DNA from 3 places in the Thiocapsa bogorovii genome. Region 1 is predicted to be linked to each of the others. Evidence: predicted binding sites of a transcription regulator. Region 1 holds the regulator's gene; each other region holds the start of a gene.
What was found. Region 1 encodes sigma-54, which starts transcription at its own class of promoters, with help from an activator protein. Its sites were predicted from a motif close to TGGCANGNTNCNTGCTT; they were not measured.
Positions count from the first base shown of each region.

Region 2: the regulator sigma-54 is predicted to act here: its motif matches at 2,206-2,222, upstream of LT988_RS11925 (TorF family putative porin).
Region 3: the regulator sigma-54 is predicted to act here: its motif matches at 5,436-5,452, upstream of rsxA (electron transport complex subunit RsxA).

Region 1 covers NZ_CP089309.1:3,096,363-3,103,651, forward strand. Annotated here, with positions in the region: gene lptA (lipopolysaccharide transport periplasmic protein LptA) at 1-416, shown strand, start outside; gene lptB (LPS export ABC transporter ATP-binding protein) at 750-1,466, shown strand; gene LT988_RS14015 (RNA polymerase factor sigma-54) at 1,649-3,133, shown strand; gene hpf (ribosome hibernation-promoting factor, HPF/YfiA family) at 3,164-3,499, shown strand; gene LT988_RS14025 (PTS sugar transporter subunit IIA) at 3,735-4,184, shown strand; gene hprK (HPr(Ser) kinase/phosphatase) at 4,207-5,169, shown strand; gene rapZ (RNase adapter RapZ) at 5,226-6,095, shown strand; gene LT988_RS14040 (PTS sugar transporter subunit IIA) at 6,092-6,499, shown strand; gene LT988_RS14045 (HPr family phosphocarrier protein) at 6,496-6,765, shown strand; gene ptsP (phosphoenolpyruvate--protein phosphotransferase) at 6,762-7,289, shown strand, end outside.
Region 2 covers NZ_CP089309.1:2,627,656-2,634,944, reverse strand. Annotated here, with positions in the region: gene LT988_RS11935 (YifB family Mg chelatase-like AAA ATPase) at 1-1,296, opposite strand, end outside; gene ubiK (ubiquinone biosynthesis accessory factor UbiK) at 1,319-1,585, opposite strand; gene LT988_RS11925 (TorF family putative porin) at 2,324-3,103, shown strand; gene LT988_RS11920 (P-II family nitrogen regulator) at 3,181-3,519, shown strand; gene LT988_RS11915 (ammonium transporter) at 3,543-4,880, shown strand; gene LT988_RS11910 (ammonium transporter) at 4,950-6,209, shown strand; gene speE (polyamine aminopropyltransferase) at 6,342-7,205, opposite strand.
Region 3 covers NZ_CP089309.1:2,533,635-2,540,923, forward strand. Annotated here, with positions in the region: gene LT988_RS11495 (electron transport complex subunit E) at 1-579, opposite strand, end outside; gene LT988_RS11500 (RnfABCDGE type electron transport complex subunit G) at 632-1,312, opposite strand; gene LT988_RS11505 (RnfABCDGE type electron transport complex subunit D) at 1,309-2,400, opposite strand; gene rsxC (electron transport complex subunit RsxC) at 2,402-3,928, opposite strand; partial or broken gene rsxB (electron transport complex subunit RsxB) at 4,036-4,563, opposite strand; gene rsxA (electron transport complex subunit RsxA) at 4,819-5,394, opposite strand; gene nifL (nitrogen fixation negative regulator NifL) at 5,851-7,289, shown strand, end outside.

The DNA.
Region 1 (7,289 bases):
ACGATGCGAACCAACCCATCTTGATCGAAGCAGACGACGTCGAGGTTCTGGAGGCGGAGAACACCAGCATTTATGTCGGAAACGTTCAAGTCGACCAAGGAAGCATGCGACTCCTCGGAGATCATGTGACCGTTTATCATCGCGACGACCGCCGCCCGCGTTTTATTATCGCACTCGGCGCCCCGGCGAGCTTCAAACAGCTCCTCGACAACGACGAGGGCGAGGTCCTGGCCTTCGCGAAGCGGATGGAATACGACGCCGACAAGGACGAGCTCACCCTCATCGAGGACGCCTTGCTGATTCAGGGGGCCGACCGCGTCGCGAGCGAGCGCATCGTCTACGATCGCGCGCGCGCCCATTTTCGCGCGGGGGGCAGCGGACGGGTCAAGATCACCATCACCCCGGAGGAGGAATGAGGCTAAACCGCGTCCGGGGCAGACGATGACCTTTGATCGGAGACCACCCTTGAACAATCCCGAGAGCCTAGGCGGCGACGCGGTTTAGGATGAGCGATCTTATCGCGGATTCCGACTCGGACTTAAACCGCGCCCGGTGCGGTATGCGTCGTTTGTTGGGGTGGCTTGGCTGCGCCAGCTCCGACAACTGTCTGAGCTGGAACGGTTTACGGTATTCAGAATATTTGATTCCAAACCGCGTCTTCTAAAAGGTCGAAAAAATCCTTGAACCCGACACAACATGAAAACGACGCGTTTCACTCTGGACGCGGTTTAGGGTCGGGCTCGACGACGCTGCGCGCGGAGCATCTGAAGAAGAGCTACCGCGGACGCCAGGTCCTGCGGGACGTCAGCGTCGGTGTGGATGCCGGCGAGGTCGTGGGCCTGCTCGGACCGAACGGCGCGGGCAAGACCACCTGTTTTTATCTGATCGTCGGCCTGATCCCGGCGGACGAGGGCCGTATCGCGCTGAGCGGGCAGGACATCACACTAAAACCGATGCATGCGAGGGCACGCTCCGGCCTGAGCTATCTGGCACAAGAGCCCTCCGTGTTTCGTAAGCTCAGCGCGCGCGACAACATCCTGGCCATCCTGGAAACACGCCGCGATCTATCCCGGGCCGACCGTAACCTGCGCTGCGAGCGCCTCCTCGAAGAGTTGGGAATCGCCCATGTCGGTGGATCGCTTGCGCTGAGCCTCTCCGGCGGGGAGCGGCGCCGCCTGGAGATCGCACGCGCGCTCGCGGTCGACCCCCTGGTGATGCTGCTCGACGAACCCTTCGCCGGGGTCGACCCGATTGCCGTCGGAGACATCAAGGCTATCGTTTCGCATCTGCGCGATCGCGGGATCGGCGTACTGATCACCGACCACAACGTGCGCGAGACGCTCGATATCTGCGACCGCGGTTACATCATCAGCTCGGGGTGCGTCATCGCGGCAGGCACCCCCGCCCAGCTCTTGGCCGATCAACAAGTGCGCGACGTCTACCTGGGCGCAGATTTCTCCATGTGAGCGCAAGCCCGCCACTTCACCGGCACGCGCATCCGTTGGATGCTCTTTCCGAGATGTTGGGTGTAAGATGGCCGGCATGCCTCGGCTGATGACGCCTTCACCGGACTCAAACGGCTGGAATCGAGCAGAATTGGCCATGGCCGCTACCTGATCGAACACATCGAAAAGCGCATCCGCGATCCATGAAGCAATCCATCCAGCTTCGGCTCGGCCAACACCTGACCATGACGCCTCAGTTGCAGCAGGCGATCCGTCTGTTGCAGCTCTCGACACTGGAGCTCCAGAAGGAGATTCAGGAGGCGCTGGACACCAACCTCATGTTGGAGGAGGGCGACGAAGCGGACCGATTCAACGTCGGCGAGCAGCCGCAAACGGGCACCATCCAGAGCGAGGATATCGAAACACCGCGCCTGGCGGTCGAGCAAACCGTCGACCGCGAGATCCACGCCGAATCCAACGAGATGCCCGACGAGCTGCCCGTCGACACGCTCTGGACCGATGTCTTCGACTCCTATCTGCCGAGCACGTCGCACGGATCCGACGACGGCTCGGACTACGATCCCTTTGCCCAACAGAGTCGCCCTCAGACCCTGCTCGACCACCTCGCTTGGCAGCTCAACCTCTGCAGGCTGAGCGAGCGCGACAATATGATCGCCCAAGCGGTTATCGATTCGATCGACGCCGACGGCTATCTGCGCATCGATATCGACGAGCTGCTCCTGACCGTCGACCATCCCGAGATCAGCGCAGAGGAGGTCGAGGCGGTTGTTCACCGCATTCAATCCTTCGACCCCCCGGGCGTGGGTGCGCGCAATCTCCCCGAGTGCCTGCTGATTCAACTGAGCCAGCTGCCTGCCCAAACGCCTTGGCGAAACGCTGCGATGGCGATCTGCCGCGACGGGTTCGAGTATCTGGCGAAGCGCGACGTCGCTTCCCTGGTCCGTCAGCTGAAGGAATCCGAGGAAGCCGTTGCCGGAGCGCTGGCCCTGATCCGACGTCTCAATCCGCGACCCGGAAGCCTGATCGCCGGCGCACCGGCCCAGTATGTCGTTCCCGATATCTTCGTGCGCAAACGCGAGGGCCGATGGTCGGTCGAGCTCAATCCCGAGTCAATGCCTAAACTCAGAGTGAACGCCGAGTATGCGCGCCTGATCCGGCGCGCCGATCAAAGCGCGGACGGCGTCACCTTGAAGAGCCATTTGCAGGAGGCACGCTGGTTCATCAAGAGCCTGGCCAGCCGCAACGACACGGTGCTGCGCGTCGGGGCGAAGATCGTCGAGATGCAGCAGGAGTTCTTCGAGCACGGAGACGAGGCGATGAGACCGATGGTTCTGCGCGATGTCGCCGAGGCTTTGGAGCTTCACGAGTCGACCGTATCGCGAGTGACGACACAGAAATACATGCACACGCCGCGGGGAACCTTTGAATTCAAGTATTTCTTTTCCTCGCACGTCAACACCGCTTCTGGCGGGGAATGCTCGTCGACCGCGATCCGTGCCCTAATCCGCAAGCTGATCGCCGGCGAGTCCGCGAGAAAGCCCATGAGCGACAGCAAGATCGCACAAGAACTCGCCGATCAGGGGATCAATGTCGCGCGGCGAACCGTCGCCAAGTACCGCGAGGCCATGGGGGTTCCACCCTCAAACGAGCGCAAGCGCCTGGATTAGCAGGCACTTTGAACAATAAGGAGTCAGCAGATGCAGATCAATTTGACGGGTCATCACATTGACGTCACCGACGCGCTGAAGGGCTACGTCGACACGAAGTTCGAGCGGCTTGCGCGGCACTTCGACCACGTCATCAACGCGCACGTCATTCTCAGCGTCGAGAAGCTCGCCCAAAAGGCCGAAGCGACACTGCATATCAACGGCAACAAGCTCTTCGCCGACTCGGTCCATGAGGACATGTACGCTGCGATCGACGGTTTGATCGACAAGCTCGATCGCCAAGTGCTTCGCCACAAGGAGAAAAAGAACGATCATCGCGCTACGAGCCCGAAGATCAGCGAGGGCGAAGAACCCGATCAGATCTGATGCACCAGGCGTCGCGAAGGCGCCTCCGAGACCCCCGATGGGCGCTCTTGCCCGTCGGAGGCATGATACGAACGGGATCGGTGAGGGTTGGCAGGCGGAATCGCCGACCCCGTCCAGACATCCGAGGATTCTCAGGATCCATGATCACATATTCTCGCCCGCCATCGCTGCGCGGGCCCCGTTTCAAGAGCCAGCCGAAGCGCCCGTTACCCGCGGCGCACGGGAGCCGATACCGATGCTCAGCCCGGAACTGATCAACGAGGCCCGAATCGGTCAGGGGCTTGAGATTTCCAGCAAGAAGCGCTTGCTCGAGACCCTTGCCGAGCTGCTCGCCAACGACCATCCGCGCTTGAGTACGGAGAACGTCTTCGAGCGCCTCCTCGAGCGCGAACGCCTCGGCAGCACCGGTCTCGGACACGGCGTGGCCCTGCCTCACGCGAGGATCAAAGAGGTCTCGCAGGTGATCGGGGCTTTCGTACAAACGACTCGGGGGGTCGATTACGACGCCGCCGACGGCGAGCCGGTCGATCTGGCCTTCGCGCTCTTGGTTCCGGAGACGGCGACCGAGGAGCACCTCCAACTGCTCGCCTATCTGGCAGGCCGCTTCAGCGAGTCCGCAACGCGGTCGCAACTGCGCGACGCCGACTCGCCCGCGGCGATTCTGGACCTTTTGAAGGCCACCTAGCGGTCAAGCCGGGCCGCCAGCGATGATCGAAAGCCTTCAATCTCTGATCGCTCAGACCGGACCCCGGCTGAAGCTGCGCTGGATCACGCCGGAGCCGACGGCCGCGCGTCCGCTGCGCGGCGACGATCCCGGAACCACCCGGCAGTCGCTCATCGGCTCACTGAACTGCATCCACCCCAATCGGCTGCAGGTGATCGGCAATGCCGAGCTGATCTATCTGGCGCACCTGGGCCGGACCGCCTTCGGCGAGACCGTGGAGAAGCTCTTCGGGGATCATCCGACCGCCGTCATCTTCTCCGACGGTATCGAACCGGAGCCCGCCTTCCGCGAGGCCGCCGAGCAGACACGCACGCCGCTCATCGGCTCCTCCCTGGGCGACGAAGAGCTGATCAACCACCTTCGCTACTTCCTGACCCATGCGCTCGCCGAGCGCCGCACGGTGCACGGCGTCTTCATCGAGGTCTTGGGCATGGGCGTCCTCTTGGTCGGTGATCCGGCCGTCGGCAAGAGCGAGCTGGCACTCGACCTGATCTCGCGCGGCCACCGGCTCATCGCCGACGACGCGCCGCGTTTCGCGCGCATCGCCCCGGAGACCTTGGAGGGGACCTGTCCCGAAGCCCTGCGCGATTTTCTCGAGGTTCGCGGTCTGGGGATCCTCAACATCCGCGCCATGTTCGGCGAGGGCGCCGTCGTGCGCAGCAAGACGCTGAACCTCATTATCGATCTCCAGCCGCTCGACCAGCAGCAGTTGGAGTGCATCGATCGACTCAGCGGCAGCCTCTCGGTACGCAACATTCTCGGGGTCGCCGTCCCCAAGATCACGATGCCGGTTGCGCCTGGCCGCAACCTGGCGATCTTGGTCGAGGCGGCCGTGCGACACCAGATACTGCGCATTCGCGGCTACGATGCCGGTGTCGACTTCGTCGACCGCCAGGCGCGCGCCATCAGTATCGATCGACCCGACCCGCCGAGATCACCGTTATGACCGGACCACCCGCAGAGGAGCACGGGCGCGAACGCGCACAGTCCGTCGGCAAGCCGATGAGGCTGGTCATCCTCAGCGGCCTGTCCGGCTCGGGAAAAAGCGTCGCGCTTCACACCCTGGAGGACGTGGGTTTCTACTGCATCGACAACCTGCCGCTCTTCTTGCTGCAGGATCTCGCTCTCGGACTGCACGAGGGGCTCGACGATGCCTTCACGATGACTGCGGTCGGGATCGACGTGCGGACCAGTCCGGGCAGCGGTCCCGAGGAGCTCCGACACCTTCCCGAGCTGGTTCGCTCGGCACGCGAGCGCGGTATCGGCTGCGACGTCCTCTTCCTCGACGCACAGACCGAAACCCTGATCAAGCGCTTCAGCGAGACCCGTCGCAAGCACCCCTTGACCGGCGGGGACCGCTCGTTGCCGGAGGCGATTGCGCTCGAGCGTCGCCTCCTCGAGCCGATTCGCAGCTGCGCGGATATTCGCATCGACACGACCCAGACCAACGTCCATGAGCTGCGCGATCTCGTGCGCAGCCGCTTGGTCGGCGGCGACTCCCCGAAGGCATCCATCCTGCTTCAGTCCTTCGGCTTCAAGCACGGTGTCCCCCACGATGTGGACTTCGTCTTCGACCTGCGCAGCTTGCCCAATCCGCATTGGCAACCCGAGCTGCGCCGCTTGACCGGACGCGATCGGCCCGTCATCGAGTTCCTCGATTCCGCCGAGGCGTTTTGCAGGATGCGCACCGACATCCAGGGGTTCTTCGACCGCTGGATCCCCAGCTTCGAAACGGACGGGCGCAGCTATCTGACGATCGCGATCGGGTGTACGGGCGGGCAGCACCGCTCGGTCTACATGACCGAATCCCTGCGGCATCATTTCGAGTCCGAGGGTCATCAGGTCATGGTGCGGCATCGGGAGCTACCTTGAGCGTCGGTCTACTCATGATCACCCATCAGCCGTTCGGCGCGGACCTGCTTCGGGTCGCGGCGGCAATCTTAGGCGGACCTCCGCCGGGGATCGAGGCGATGGAGGTCGTCAACGACGTGCCCTGCGAGATCTTGGCGGCGCAAGCCGCCGAGCGCTTGGATCGACTGGACGCGGGCGAGGGCGTCCTAATCCTGACGGATCTCTACGGCTCGACGCCGGCGAATGTCGCGGTATCGCTCCTTGGGATCCATGAGCGGCTCAGAGTGATTGCAGGACTAAATCTGCCCATGTTGTTGCGCGCTCTGACCTACGCCTCGCTCGACCTGGATACCGTCGCCGAGAAGGCGCTGCAGGGCGGGCGCGACGGTGTCGTGCTCTGCTCGCGACGAGACGACCGCACATGATTCGCAAAGAGATCGAGATCCTCAACAAGCTGGGTCTGCATGCCCGTGCGGCGGCCAAGCTCGTGCAATGCGCCGGACGCTTTGCCAGTCACGTCGAGATCGAGCGGCGCGGTCAGAGCGTCAACGGCAAGAGCATTATGGGCGTGATGATGCTGGCTGCGAGCCAGGGGACACGAATCACGGTCGAAGCGTCGGGCGAGGACGAGGATGCCGCCATGGCGGCGATCGAGGCGCTGATCGGCGAGCGCTTCGGAGAGTCCGAATGACCACCTCCTTTCAGGGGATCGGTATCTCGACGAGCCGCTCCCTGGCACTTGGACCGGCCTTCGTGGACGGGCGCGGCGGCCGAAGCGTCTCGCAGTCCTCGATCGCGGCCGACGAGGTCGCCGCCGAGATCGAGCGTCTCGACTTGGCCGTCACGGCAGCGCGCCAGGCCTTGAAGGCTGTGCGCAACCAGATCCCGCGCCACACGCCGTTGAACATCGCCGAGTTCATCGACACTCACTTGTTGATGCTCGAGGATGCCGCCCTGGTCGACGAGGTGCGCCGCATCGTTTCCGACGAGCTCTGCAATGCCGAGTGGGCGTTGCAACGCCAACGCGACACGTTGGTCGCGATTTTCAACGAGATGGACGATCCCTATCTGCGTACGCGCCGCGACGATGTCGAGCATGTCGTACAGCAGATTCAGACCTTCCTGCAGGGCGCAATCGAGCAGAGCGAGCCCTCGGCCCAGGATCTGGACGGTCGCGTCGTGGTGGCGCGCGACCTGACGCCCGCGGATGCGATC
Region 2 (7,289 bases), 470 kb from region 1:
GGCATGATTGGCCTTGCCCGCGCGCGCGATCTGGCGGGTCCGTGCACCATCCACTCGGCTGCGCACGAGCGCTGTCGTCTCCCGCGTCTCCGAGGCGGATTCGCCAAGCCGAGAAAGGTCCAGTCTCGGGACCTCGACGTGCATGTCGATCCGGTCGAGCAGCGGCCCGGAGATGCGTCCCCGATAGCGTCCGACCTGGTCAAGTGTGCAACGGCAGCGCCCGCTGTTGTCGCCGAGATAGCCGCATGGACAGGGATTCATCGCGGCGATCAGCTGGAATCGCGCTGGAAAGCGTGCTTGTCGTGCCGCCCGCGAGATGTCGATATGTCCGGACTCCAGGGGCTCGCGCAAGACCTCCAGGACCTTGCGGTCGAATTCGGGCAACTCGTCGAGGAACAAGACCCCTTGATGCGCGAGCGAGATCTCGCCCGGCCGCGGGTTGCTGCCGCCGCCCACCAGCGCGACGCCCGATGCCGTGTGGTGCGGCGAGCGAAACGGGCGCTCGCGCCAGCGCGCCGGGTCGAACAGGTCGCGGTCGCTCACCGAGCGGATCGCCGCCGCCTCCAGCGCTTCGTCCTCGCTCAGCGGCGGCAATAGTCCGGGGAGGCGGTTCGCCAACATCGACTTTCCGGTGCCGGGCGGGCCGATCAAGAGGAGGCTGTGGCCACCCGCGGCGGCGATCTCCAGAGCCCGTTTCGCATGCTCCTGACCCCTGACCTCCGCGAGGTCGGGATAGACGGGCTCGACGAAAATCCGTTCGCTCGCCTCGAAGGTCGGCAGCACACGCGCACCGTTGAGATGCTCGCAAACCTCCATGAGATGCCGCGCCGGTCGGATGTCGAGCCCTGAAACCAGCGACGCCTCGGCCGCATTCTCGGCCGGCAGGATCAGCTCGCGGCCCGCCTCGCGTGCCGCCACGGCGACGGGCAAGACGCCGTTGACGGGTCGCAGGGCTCCCGAGAGTGCCAGCTCCCCGATCCATTCGTACTGCTCGAGCCGCTCGGTAGCGATCTGTCCGGAGGCGCCGAGGATGCCGAGCGCGATGGGAAGGTCGAAGCGCCCGCCCTCTTTCGGCAGATCAGCGGGTGCCAGGTTGATGGTGACCCGGCCCATCGGAAACTGGAATCGGCCGTTCAGTAGTGCGCCGCGCACCCGGTCCTTACTCTCTTTGACCGCCATTTCCGGCAAGCCGACCATCGAAAGGTAGGGCAGCCCTCCTGAAAGATGGACCTCGACCGTTACTGCGGGGGCATGGATACCGACCCGCGCACGGCTGTGCAGGATGCAGAGGGCCACGAGCGTGCTTGCTCTCGGGAGGTCAATCCACCTCTATACGTGCCGATGGGTGCGCGCGCTCCAGCTCTGCAATGCGTGCTTCGAGCGCAGCCAGTTTCTCGCGGGTGCGCGCCAGGACGGCCGATTGGACGTCGAACTCCTCGCGGGTGACCAGGTCGAGCTTGTCGAGTCCGGACTCGAGCGACGCTCGGAGATTGCGGCCGATGTCTTCCTGCAACATCTGAATGCCTTTCGGCATCGCCGATGCGAGGCGCTGGGCGAGATCGTCGAGCTGTTTAGGATCCAGCATGGGGTTTACTCCTGACTTGCGGCCTTAGGTTGGCATGTGGGTCCGGCGTGGACGCGGGGATACTCGGATCGATCCCGCAACGACTTCAGCGTCGCGAGAGGCGCGGCAACTCAACTGCCCGCCATTATATACCGAGCGCACGGGGGTTATCGCCGCATTGACTGGATCCGTCAGGTGACTTTGCGCACGTCACGCAAGGTCATGGCGGCCTTGACGATCGCTTTGGTTCGATGGCTCGCGGCCCGGTGAAGGCCCCTGCGATCCACGAACATCGCGCGGGCCGCCTCCGAGCGCTGCTCAACTGCCGGGACCAGGTTGAACGCCCCGCGCGCGCCGGTCGGTGTTGCGCCTCCTTGTCCTCATGACCGCTATGCGGCACCGGCAACTCGTCCCGACGCCTGCGGGACGCCCCCTGTTTCGGAAAAACCAACGAGCGCTCGGTAAACGGGCCGGCTCAAGGGGAAAGTGAGTCGACGGTCGGTTGACGCTCACATCGCCGCACCCTTCTGGTGCGCTCGGTTCTTCGAGGCATCCGCTCATGCCTTGGTTTGGTGCGGTTTAAAGTTGCGCGCTTGCAACATGATGCTGAAACGCCTCTTGCTTGGGGCGCGATTGCCTAATGGCACGCTATCTGCTTATTTCGACATCACAACGTCACAACCGGCGCGGTCACTCGGGCACCAGCCGGTCTCTTCTAACCTCGACTAGCAAGCCCGCATCATCGAGAGGCACACAGCAATGACAACACGACGCATCGGAACCGCTTTCGCGCTTGGGGCGCTCGCCGTGAGCGCGGGCGCTTTCCAGAACGCCGCGGCCGACGAGACGCATAACTTCAGCGCCAATATCGGCGTCGTCAGCAACTACTTCTTCCGTGGCCTGACTCAGACCGACAACGGCCCGGCTGTTCAGGGCGGGATCGATTACGAGCACAGCAGCGGCTTCTACGCGGGTACCTGGGCCTCAAACGTCGATTTCGGAAGCAGCGTCGATTACGAAGTCGATTTCGAGGGCCAAACATTCGATGTCACGACCTCTGATTCGCCCGGGTACGAGCTCGATGGCTACTTGGGTTTCAGCAAATCCATCAACGACGATTTTAGCTTCGACGTCAACGCCATCTATTACGCCTATCCCGACGGCAAGGATCTCGATTTCGCGGAAATCGGCGGCAGTGCGACTTGGAAATGGTTGACGGCCGGTCTGGCCTACACGGTCTATGGTCAGGCCGACGACGCGCCCGGCGTGCCTTCCAGTGAAGCGCTCTTCGTCGAAGGTGACTGGTATTACTACGCCAGTCTCGATTTCGCACTGCCCTATGATTTCGGTCTCGGGCTTCGCGGCGGCTATTATGATTTCGATTACAACGACGGCGGCAACGACTACGGCCATTGGGGTGTGACCATCAGTCGCGAAGCCGGCGATTTCGGCACCTTCAGCTTGAATTACGACCAAGTCGGACGCGATACCTATAACGACGATCCGCAGTTCTGGGTCGGCTGGTTGAAGGAATTCTGAAGCACCCCGCCTCGCACTCGCGATTCCAATCCCTCGGCCAAGGGTTAGCCCTTGGCCTCTACAGGAGCTAAATTGCAATGAAATTGGTTGCAGCCATTATCAAGCCGTTCAAGCTGGACGACGTCCGCGAGGCACTCGGAGACATCGGCGTATCCGGTATCACTGTCATCGAGGTCAAGGGGTTCGGTCGCCAGAAAGGACACACGGAACTGTACCGCGGTGCCGAATATGTCGTGGATTTCCTCCCCAAGATCAAGGTGGAGATCGCGGTGGACGATTCGATGGTCGAGAAGGTGATCGAGGCCATCAGCAGTGCGGCGCGCACCGGCAAGATCGGCGACGGAAAGATCTTCGTTTTCGACCTGCAGCAGGTCATCCGCATTCGCACCGGCGAGACCGGATCGGACGCACTCTAGTCGTCGCCGAGAGGATCGCAACGATGTACACACTGGAACCGCGACGACTGGCCGTACCGGCTTTGGCGGCTCTCTGGCTGCTGATGCCTGCACTGGCGAAGGCCGAGGAGCTGCCTGTTTTGAACAGCGGCGATACGGCCTGGATGCTGACGGCGACGGCACTTGTTCTCTTCATGACCATCCCGGGTTTGGCGCTTTTTTACGGCGGTTTGGTGCGCGCCAAGAACGTCCTTTCGGTATTGATGCAGTGTTTCGCTATCGCTGCACTCATGACGATTCTCTGGGTTCTCTACGGCTATAGCCTCGCCTTTTCAACGCAGGGCATGGAGTCGGGTGTTCTCAACATCAACACCTTCATCGGTGGATTGGATAAGGTCCTACTCGGCGGGGTGACACGCGAGAGCCTCACGGCGGCCATTCCCGAGACTGTCTTTGCCACCTTTCAGATGACCTTCGCCATCATTACCCCGGCTCTCATCGTCGGCGCCTTCGCGGAACGCATGAAATTCTCCGCCTTGCTCTGGTTCATGGGGCTTTGGTTCACCGTCGTCTATCTGCCGATTGCTCATATGGTTTGGGGCGGCGACGGGGCTCTGATGTGGGACTGGGGCGTTCTGGACTTCGCAGGCGGCACCGTGGTGCACATCAATGCGGGGGTCGCGGGTCTCGTCACCGCATTGGTCTTGGGGAAGCGCAGGGGCTATCCGCATACGGCCATGCCTCCGCATAATCTGGGCTACACCCTGATGGGCGCCTCGATGCTCTGGGTGGGGTGGTTCGGCTTCAATGCCGGTAGCGCCGTCGCCGCGAACGAAAGTGCCGGAATGGCGATGCTGGTGACTCAGGTCGCGACGGCGGCGGCCGCGCTCGCGTGGATGTTCTCCGAGTGGGTGTCGCACGGCAAGCCGAGCGTTCTCGGTATCGCTACCGGCGCGGTCGCCGGGCTCGTTGCGATCACGCCCGCGTCCGGAACGGCCGGTCCGCTTGGCGCGCTCGCCATCGGCCTTGCCTCCGGCATCGTTTGTTTCCTGGCTTCGACCAAGCTCAAGCGCGCGTTGGGCTATGACGACTCGCTCGACGTCTTCGGCGTGCATGCGGTCGGCGGTATCGTTGGCGCGATCTTGACCGGCGTGTTCGTCTCGGCCGCGCTCGGCGGTGCGGGTCTCGCCGAGGGCATGAGTATGCTCGGGCAGGTATGGATCCAAACCAAAGGAGTTCTGTTCACCTTGGTTTACACCGTGATCCTGACCTACATCATCCTCAAGCTGGTCGATCTGCTCATCGGGCTACGTGTCACCGAAGAGCAGGAAACCGAAGGTCTCGATCTTTCTCAGCACGGCGAGCGCGGTTACATCCTTTAAACCGCTTACCGAGGCGGATTCCTCCGCCTCGGTGCCTGCCTCGCCTCGAACCTCTTTGGAGATTCTCTCGTGGAAGAAATTACTCAATTGAGCTACGCGCTCGATACCTTTTACTTTCTCATCTCCGGCGCATTGGTCATGTGGATGGCCGCCGGCTTTGCGATGCTCGAGGCGGGTATGGTCCGCGCCAAGAACACCGCTGAAATTTTGACCAAAAATATCGCGCTTTTCGCGATCGCCTCGGTGATGTACATGCTGGTGGGATACGGGATCATGTATCCGGCCGACGGCAACGGCTTCATCCCCGCAATCGACTGGAGCTTCATGTTCGGCGGCGACAACAGCGTCGCGGAGGTCATGGGCAGCGACGGGGAGACCTACTACTCCTCGATGGCGGACTTCTTCTTCCAGGTTGTCTTTGTGGCCACAGCCATGTCGATCGTCTCGGGCGCCGTAGCCGAGCGGATGAAGCTCTGGGCCTTCCTGCTCTTCGCGGTCGTGATGACCGGATTCATCTACCCGATGCAAGGCTATTGGAAGTGGGGCGGGGGGTTCCTCGATGAGCTCGGATTCCTCGACTTTGCAGGCTCCGGCATCGTCCATTTGGCTGGCGCCTCGGCGGCGCTCGCAGGCGTTCTCCTCTTGGGTGCGCGGAAAGGCAAGTACGGCAAAGACGGATCGATCAACGCCATCCCGGGTGCGAATATGCCGATCGCGACGCTCGGCACCTTCATCCTCTGGCTTGGCTGGTTCGGCTTCAACGGCGGGTCGCAGCTGGTCATCTCGAACATCGAGGACGCCAATGCGGTCGCGGCGGTCTTTGTCAACACCAACATGTCAGCGGCCGGCGGCACCATCTTCGGTTTGATCACGGCTCGGCTGTTGTTCGGCAAGGCCGATCTTACGATGGCCCTCAACGGCGCTCTCGCCGGGTTGGTCGCGATCACGGCCGAGCCGCTCACGCCCTCGCCCTTGCTCGCGACGATGATCGGAGCGATCGGCGGAGTGATCGTCGTTTTCGCGATCGTGACCATGGACAAACTGCGGGTCGACGATCCGGTCGGCGCCATCTCCGTGCACGGTGTGGTCGGAATGTGGGGCCTGATGGCGGTGCCCATCACCAACAGTGATGCAAGCTTTGCCGCTCAGGGGATCGGACTCGGCACGATCCTCGGATGGGTCTTCGTCACCTCCTTCATCGTCTGGCTGATCCTCAAGCTTGTCATGGGCATCCGGGTCAGCGAGGAAGAGGAATACGAAGGCGTCGACATCGGGGAGTGCGGCCTGGAGGCCTATCCCGAGTTCGTCGGGGCACGCGGCGGCGTCTGATGCTCCGCTTTGCACTGTTGTGAATTCTTCGGGGCCCTCTGGGCCCCGTTTTTTTGGCCCCTATCCCGAGCGCCGGGCCTCTCTCCAGCTCGTCCCGACACACGACCCGCGGGAAGGTCCGAGCAACCGAGCTCAGCCGGCGATCTCGGCGAGCGCACGGCGAAAGAACTCCGGTTGCGCTAGGGCGGCGCGATGGATCTCGGCGTTGTAGTAAAGGGTTTCGAACGCTTTGCGAGCGGCGTCTTCGACACGAAAATCCCCGAGCGAAAGGTCGGTGCACGCCATGGTCGCGCTCCACCAACCGGAGGGATAGATCGGTTGAGGAAACAAGAGTGTGCGGGTGTCGCAGAAGCCGGCACTGCGCATCGCGGTGTGCATCTCGGTCAAGATGCGGATGTGATACAGCGGGGATTCGCTCTGCTGAACCAGAATTCCGCCCGCGCCCAAGGCGCGTCGGCAGTCAGCGTAGAATTCGCTGGTGAAGAGGCCGACTGCGGGTCCGACCGGGTCGGTACTGTCGACGATGATGATATCGAGACTGCCGGCATCCGCCTCTTGGATCCAGCGCACCCCGTCCTCGAACAACAGGTGCGCACGCGCATCCCCGTTTGAGGCGGTGAGCTCCGGAAAAAACATCTCGGCGAGACGTGTCACCCGCTCGTCGATGTCGATTTGAACCGCCTGCTCGACGCCGGGGTGCTTCAACACCTCGCGCAAGGTTCCGCAGTCGCCGCCCCCGATGATGCAGACTCGCTTGGGATCCGGATGCGTAAACAGCGCCGGATGCGACATCATCTCGTGATAGAGAAAGTTGTCGCGGGTCGAGAGCATGGTGCAGCCGTCGATCACCATGAGATTGCCGAAGCCCTCGGTCTCGTAGATCTCGATGTGCTGGTAGGGGCTCTGCTCCTCGTGGAGCTTCGAGGAGATACGCAGCGAAAAGGCGGTACCGTCCGCGGCGGCGACCTCGGAGAACCAGGTGTTGGGATCGAGCATGTGGGATCGTCCTGAGTGGAGTGGGCGAGCATTATCTCAGGAACGGTTCAAGAATGAGCAAAACGACGCGACGAGAGGGCGCCT
Region 3 (7,289 bases), 560 kb from region 1:
GAGGAAACCGCGGTACTCCGGAATCAGGGTCAGCTCGAGGAAGGCCATGCCGTCGCCGAGCAGCAGCTCGGCGTTGGCGAACAGGGTGCCGCTGCCGATGATCTCGCGGACCGCGCCCAGCAAAACCAAGACGAAGGTAAAACCGACGCCCATCATCAGCCCGTCGAAGGCCGCCGGGAGCACTGGATTGCGGGAGGCGAATGACTCGGCCCGGCCCAGGATGGCGCAGTTGGTCACGATCAGGGGGATAAAGAGACCCAAGACTTTGTGAAGGTCGTGTAGCCAAGCATTGAGCCCCAAGTCCACCAGGGTCACCAAGACGGCGATGATCAAGACAAACACAGGAATGCGCACCTCGGCCGTGATCAGACCACGCAGCATGGAGATCAGCAGCCCGGAGGCAACCAGTACGGCCGTCGTCGCGAGCCCCATTCCGAGCCCGTTGGTCGCCGTACCGGTGACCGCAAGCAGGGGACAAAGCGCGAGCGACTGGGCCAGGACCACGTTGTTGTGGAAGACGCCGTCGCGGGCGATTCGACCCCATGGGGTCCGGTCTTTGTCGTCTGTGGCTGTGCTCATATGGCCTCGATGCTCTCCATCCAGAAAGGGGCTGTGCGGCTCGACTCCGGACTCAGGGCTGCCGCGTCGTGACTGGGCTTCGCGCCAGGTCCGGGGTATCGACCTGAACGACCGCGTTGGCGGTCAGGGTGTCGCGGTGCTTGGCGAAGAGCTCCAGTCCGCCGCGCAATGCGCCGACGATCCCACGCGGGGTGATCGTCGCCCCGGTGAACTGGTCGAAATCACCACCGTCTTTCTTGACCGCCCAACGTTCGGCCGGCGGATTGCCGAGGCTCAAGCCATCGAAGCCCAAGATCCAGTCGCCTTTGGCGACCTCCATCTTGTCCCCTAGGCCCGGCGTCTCCGCATGCGACAGTACACGTGTCCCCAAGATCGTCCCGGTGGCATCCAGCCCGAGCAGCAGCTCGATCTTTCCGCCATAGCCGACGCCGCTGATCCGATAGGCCAGCCCCGTGACCTGCAGGCCCTGGAGCGCGCGGTAGACAATCAGCGTTTCGCCGTCCGGACCCTCCAGCGTGAGCGGATCGGCCAGCAGATCGTTGTCGTGGATCGCCGGCGGAATGACCTCCGCGAGCGACGCCTTGAGATCCTCGGCCTTTCGTAGCGCGATGGTGTCACGCGTGGCGATATCGCCCATCACCAGGAGGGCCGCGGCGATCAGCGTAAAGCCCCCAAGCAAACCCGCCTGGTAGCCGATGCGTTTTCGATAGCTGGGTTGGGCGATGGACGTCATTGGCGCATCTCTGCGTTGTCGGCGTATTCGATCGGCGTACCCCGCCGATCGCGTCCGTAGACGCGCGGCCGGATGTAATGGTCGATCATCGGGGTACAGGCGTTCATGAGCAGGATGGCGAAGGCGACCCCCTCGGGGTAGCCGGCCCAAGTACGAATCACATAGACCAGGACCCCGCAGCCGGCCCCGAAGACGATCTGGCCGAGCTTGGACACGGGCGAGGTCACCGGATCGGTCGCGATGAAGAAGGCGACCAACAGCGTCGCGCCGGAGACGATGTGATAGAGGGCCCCGGCATAGTGCTCGGGGTCGTAGAGATTCATCAGGGTCGCGAGGATCGCGAGGCTGCCGATCATCGCCACCGGCGTGTGCCAGGTGATGACCCGATTGGCCAGTAGGAAGAGCCCACCGAGCAGAATCAGCAGGGCAGAGGTCTCGCCCATACTGCCGGCGATGGTTCCGACGGCACCCGACACCAGGTAGGCAATGTCGGGGATGATCTCGGACAGACTCATGCCCTGACTCAGCTCGGTTCGAACATGACTCAGGAGCGTGGCGCCGGAGACAGCATCGAAGCCCGGTTGACCGAGACTGATCGCGACGCTCTGGAGGAACCCCGGCGCATCGGCGGAGAACAGCGGCATGGGTTGGACATAGCTGGTCATCTCCAGAGGAAAGGAGATCAACAGGGCCACCCGAGCCACCATCGCCGGATTGAAGAGGTTCTGACCGAGCCCGCCGAAGACATGCTTGGCAACCACAACGGCAATCACCGCTCCGATCGCACCGATCCACCAAGGCGCCCAGGGCGGCAGACTGACCGCTAGCAACCAACCGGCGAGCAGGGCCGAGCCGTCGAGCAGATAAAGACGCTGAGACTTTCCGGCGAGTTTCAGACAAGCCGACTCGGCGAGGAGCGCGGTACCGATCGTGGCGAAGAAGAGAAAAATCGCCGGCCAGCCGAACTGCCAGAATCCGAAGAGCGTCGCCGGCAAGAGGGCCAGCATCACCAAACTCATGGTGCGCTGGATGCTGGTGCGGGCGTGGGCGAAGGGGCCGGCGCTCGAGGCCGGGGTCTCGATCTGCATGTTAGGCCTCCGCTCTTATGGTCGGCGGCTCGGCTGCCGCCCCGGATGTCGCGATCGCGGCATCGGTCTCGGCTGTCTCGGCGGCCTTCTTCGCCGCAGCCTCGCGCTTGCGTTTCGCCATCGCCTCACGCTTGGCCTGCTTCATCGCCTCCATCCGGGCGGTGCGTTGCTCGGCCAGCCGCTTGGTCTCGGTCATCTTCTGCTTGGCGCGTCCGCGCGCGGCCATCTCGCCCTTGGCATAGTTGAAGTACTGCACCAGCGGGATATGGGCCGGGCAGACGTAGGCGCAGGATCCGCAACCGATGCAATCCATCAGTCCGAGGCTCACGGCACCTTCCAGATCGCCTGCACGGGTATGGGCAGCCATGTCGAGCGGTACCAGTCCGCAGGGACACGCCTGCACGCAGGTCGCACAACGAATACAGGGCATGGGCTCATGCCGGGTGACCTCGGCGGTCGTGAGTGCCAGCACGCCGTTACTGCCCTTGACCATGGGAACGCGCGTGCTCGGGAGCGGTTGGCCCATCATGGGACCGCCGCTGATAAGCTGCGCCGGCTGTTCCGCGAAGCCGCCGCAGTGCTCAAGCAGATCCTGCACTCGCGCTCCGAGAGGCACGCGCAGGTTGCGCGGCCGCGAAACGGCCCCGCCGCTGACGGTCACCACACGCGAGACCAGCGGCCGACCCCAGCGCAGCGCCTCGTGGACCGCGAAGGCGGTGGCGCCGTTGTGCACGACCACACCGATATCTGCGGTCAGTCCGCGCGCCGGTGTCTCGCGCCCGGTCAGCGACTGCACCAGATGCTTTTCGGACCCCATCGGGTAACGCGTCGGCAAGCGGGCGATGCGGATCCGCGGATCCGCCGAGGCGGCCAGCGCCATCGCGGCCTGCGCCTCGGGCTTGTTGTTCTCGATGGCGACGATGATCCGGTCGACCCCCAAGGCGTGCGCCATAATTCTGACCCCGTCGATGACCTCCTCGGCATGCTCGCGCATGAGCCGGTCGTCGCAGGTCAGATACGGCTCGCATTCAGCCCCGTTGATCACGAGGGTATGCAGGCGGTAGCGGGTACGCAGATTCAGCTTCACCGCGGACGGGAAGGTCGCGCCCCCCATTCCGACGATGCCGGCTGCTGCGACACGCGCAGCAATCTCCTCCGGCGCAAGCGCAAAGGGATCGGGAACGCCTTGAATCTCGTCCGACCAACGATCCTCGCCGTCGGGCTTCAGGGTCACGGTCCGCACCGAAAGCCCGGAGGCGTGATGCGCCGGGTAGCTCCCGACCCCCATCACCCGCCCCGAGGTGGGCGCATGCACCGGCGCCGATATGGCGCCCTGGCTGAGTGCGAGCAGCTCGCCCTTGGCCACCTGCTGACCGCGGCGCACGGCCGGCTTGGCAGGCGCACCGATATGCTGCTGCAGCGGGATGTGCAGCAACGCCGGCATCGGCAGGTCCTCGATCGCCTGCCCGGCCGCGAGGTGCTTATTGTCTTGCGGATGCACGCCGCCGCGGATCTTGAAGAGTTTCATCGTCGGGTCCTTCTTGCCTCTGCGTCTCGATCTTTAGGGCGTTGCGCGGGGGGTGCCTCCTGACTCCCGCCATCAGCCAAAACCGAAGCTGGTGGCCCGCCTAATGGCGCCAGCGCGCTCGGCTTCGGCCAATACCAGGTCTGCAGGGTCGGCGTGACCGGGCGCATCTCGATGCACTCGGTCGGGCAGACGTCGAAGCACAGCTCGCACCCGGTACAGGCGTCGGCGAAGACGCTGTGGATCATGTTGTTGGCCCCCATGATCGCGTCCGTCGGGCAGCGCTTGAAGCATTTGCAGCAGCCGATGCAGAGGTTCTCGTGGATGTGTGCGATCGCCGGCGCTTTGTCGGCAACTCCGGAGAGGTCGACGCTGACCCCGAGCACACCCGCGAGCTCCTCCGCCAGGGCACGTCCGCCCGGCGGACAGATGGTCACCGAGGCCGCGCCCGAGGCGATCGCCTCCGCTGCCGGCGCGCATCCGGGATAGCCGCATTGACCGCACTGCGAGCCGGGCAGCAGCTCCACGACCCGATCGGCGAGCGGATTCCCCTCGACCTTCAGATAGCGTGCGGCGAGGCCCAGGAGCCAACCCAAAATCAGGCCGAGTGTCGTGAGGCTAAAGATCGCGGCTATCATCGTGTTCCGATCTCGTTTAAGAATCCGTCATGTTGGTTGTGCCCTTCTAGGCGGCCAAGGAACTGCTGGTCCGCTGCCCTCCGAAACCCGACCCGAACCCCGTCGGCATCCGTCTCGAAAATCGTCACACCCGTGCAGCGCACCCCTTCATCGATCTCTCGCCCTCCGGAACGCGTCCCGCCATGGCCGCTGACCGGACAAGAGTTCGAGCGCTTCACCGATCCTTGCCTGTCGCGCCGACCGCGTTCCGCAGTTTCATGCCAGCCCGGCGAATCCCATGAAGGCCAGCGAAAGGAGCCCGGCTGCGATAAAGGCGATCGGTGTCCCGGTGAAGGCTGCCGGGACCTGCGCCAGAGCCAGTCGCTCGCGCATGCCGGCGAACAGCAGCATCACCAAGGTGAACCCAAGGGCCGAGCCGAACCCGTAGAGGACGCTTTCGAGGAATCCATGCGCCTCTTGGACATTCAGCAAGGCCACGCCCAGCACGGCGCAGTTCGTGGTAATGAGGGGGAGGAAGATCCCCAAGACCTGGTAGAGGGCGGGCGAAAGCTTGCGCACCGCCATCTCGGTAAATTGCACGACCGCGGCAATCACCAGGATGAAGGTCAGGATGCGGAGGAAACCGATATCCAGTGGCTGAAGCACAAACCATTCGAGCAGCCAGCTCGCAACCGCGGCCAAGGTCAGCACAAAGGTGGTGGCCAGACCCATCCCCAAGGCGGAGTCGAGCTTGTTCGACACCCCCATGAAGGGACAGAGCCCCAGGAATTTGACCAGCACGACGTTGTTGACCAACGCCGTGCCGAGAATCAGCATCACATACTCGCCCATCGGTGGAACGCCCTTGCGTCGCGACCTTGATGCCATAGCAGCAGCAAATGCGGTGCCAGCAACCGAGTGCGACGCGCGCACCGGATCGATCGGCGCCCTTCCAGATGGCGCTGGAGACCGAAATCGTCGCTTCATCAATCGATTGACCTCGCCTGGGGAGCGTGCGGCGCGGAACAGCCGGCATCCCGCCGGCGCGTCCGTCTCGCTCCTCGGCGTCATCCCTCCGGAGCCGGGCTGTCGCGGTGACAACAGAGATCACGGTTGCAGTTGCATCGAAATGTCGTAAAACTGACAGGGGTATCGACAGGGGCGCCTCCGACTGAGAGCGTTGGGCCGACGACATGCGCTGCGCTGTCCGAGCGGACTCGGGGTCGTCATGTGCCACACGCGCAGCTGTCATTTATGGCATTATAATTGCTTTAACTTTAGCCCACGTACAGGATTCAGGAGAGCGCCGTGCCGGTCCGAGAAGCCCCGGACACCGTCCAGCAGGTCGTCATCAACGCGCTCGGCGAGTTTCTGGCCTCGCCGCCGGACGGGACCCCGATCGAGGTTGTCGAGGCGCTGACCCTGATGGGCGGCAATGCGTTGGATCCGCTGCCTCCCCGCCTCTTCTTCGAAGCGGTCGAGCAGTCGCCCGTGGCTATCTCCATCACGGACCATAGAGCGGCGATCCTCTATGCGAATCGTGCCTTCGAAACCTTGACCGGTTACAGCCGCGAGGAGGTTTTGGGACAGAACGAGTCGATCCTCTCGAGCAACGCGACCCCCCCCAGCGTCTACCAACAGCTGTGGCAAACCATCCAGCGCAAGGAGACTTGGACGGGCACTCTGGTCAACCGCACCAAGGCGGGCCGCGACTATCTAGCCGAGTTGATCATCTCCCCGGTCCTAGACCGCGAAGGGGATCTTCAGTACTTCCTCGGGATGCATCGGGACGCGACCAAGGTCCACGAGCTCGAGGGGGCGCTGCGTCAACAGAAGGCGCGCATCGAGACGGTCCTGGATGCGGCCCCGGTGATCGTGGTCCTGCTCGACAGCAAGGGCCGGATCATCCTGGACAATCAAGAGTACAAAAAGCTGTTCGGGGATCTGCGCGGCAAGGAGCCGGCCGATGTTCTGCGCGCGGCGGTCAGCGAGCAGCTCGGCGTGGATGCCTTCGCCGCCTGTTTGGATGGGCGAGGCTTCAAGGATGTCGAGGTCGCCATCGAGATCCCGGGCTCGATGGGGCCGCGCTGGTTCGCCTGCTCGGGGACCCCGGTCGAGGAGACGGACGCCAGCGCTCGGACCTATTTCGGCCGACAGGTCCCCGGCGACCGGCGTTTGCTGCTCCTCGCGAGCGAGGTCACGGCGCGGAGGCGCGAGATCGAGCGCGCCCATCTGGAAAACCTACGCGCCAGGCTCGCCGAGCAGCAGTTGATGCACGGGATGCGCGAGGCCCTCGCCGCGGCCATCTATCAGATCCAGGTTCCGCTCAACGTCATCAACGCCGCCGCGGCCATGGTCCGCGGCGGTGCCGGCAACGTCGACACGCTCGCCGGGATGCTCGACCAGATCAGCGTCTCGGGGGCCAAGGCACTCGCGACGCTGACCTCGGCGCTGCCCGAGGAGCCGCGCGAGGCCGGGGTCATGGTCAACGTCAACGAGCTCCTGCGCCAGGTCCTGGAGCTAGAGACCGACCGGCTCTTGGCCACGGGGATCGTGGTCGATTGGCGCCCGGCGCATGTTCTGCCCGAGCTGCCGGGCCACAAGAATCAACTGCGCGCCTTGTTCAAGCACCTGCTCGACAATGCCATTCAGGCGCTCTGCGAAACCAACCGCGCACACCGCGAGCTGCGCCTGACGACCCGCCGGGTCGACGAAGCCGTCGAGGTCGAGATCGAAGACAACGGCCC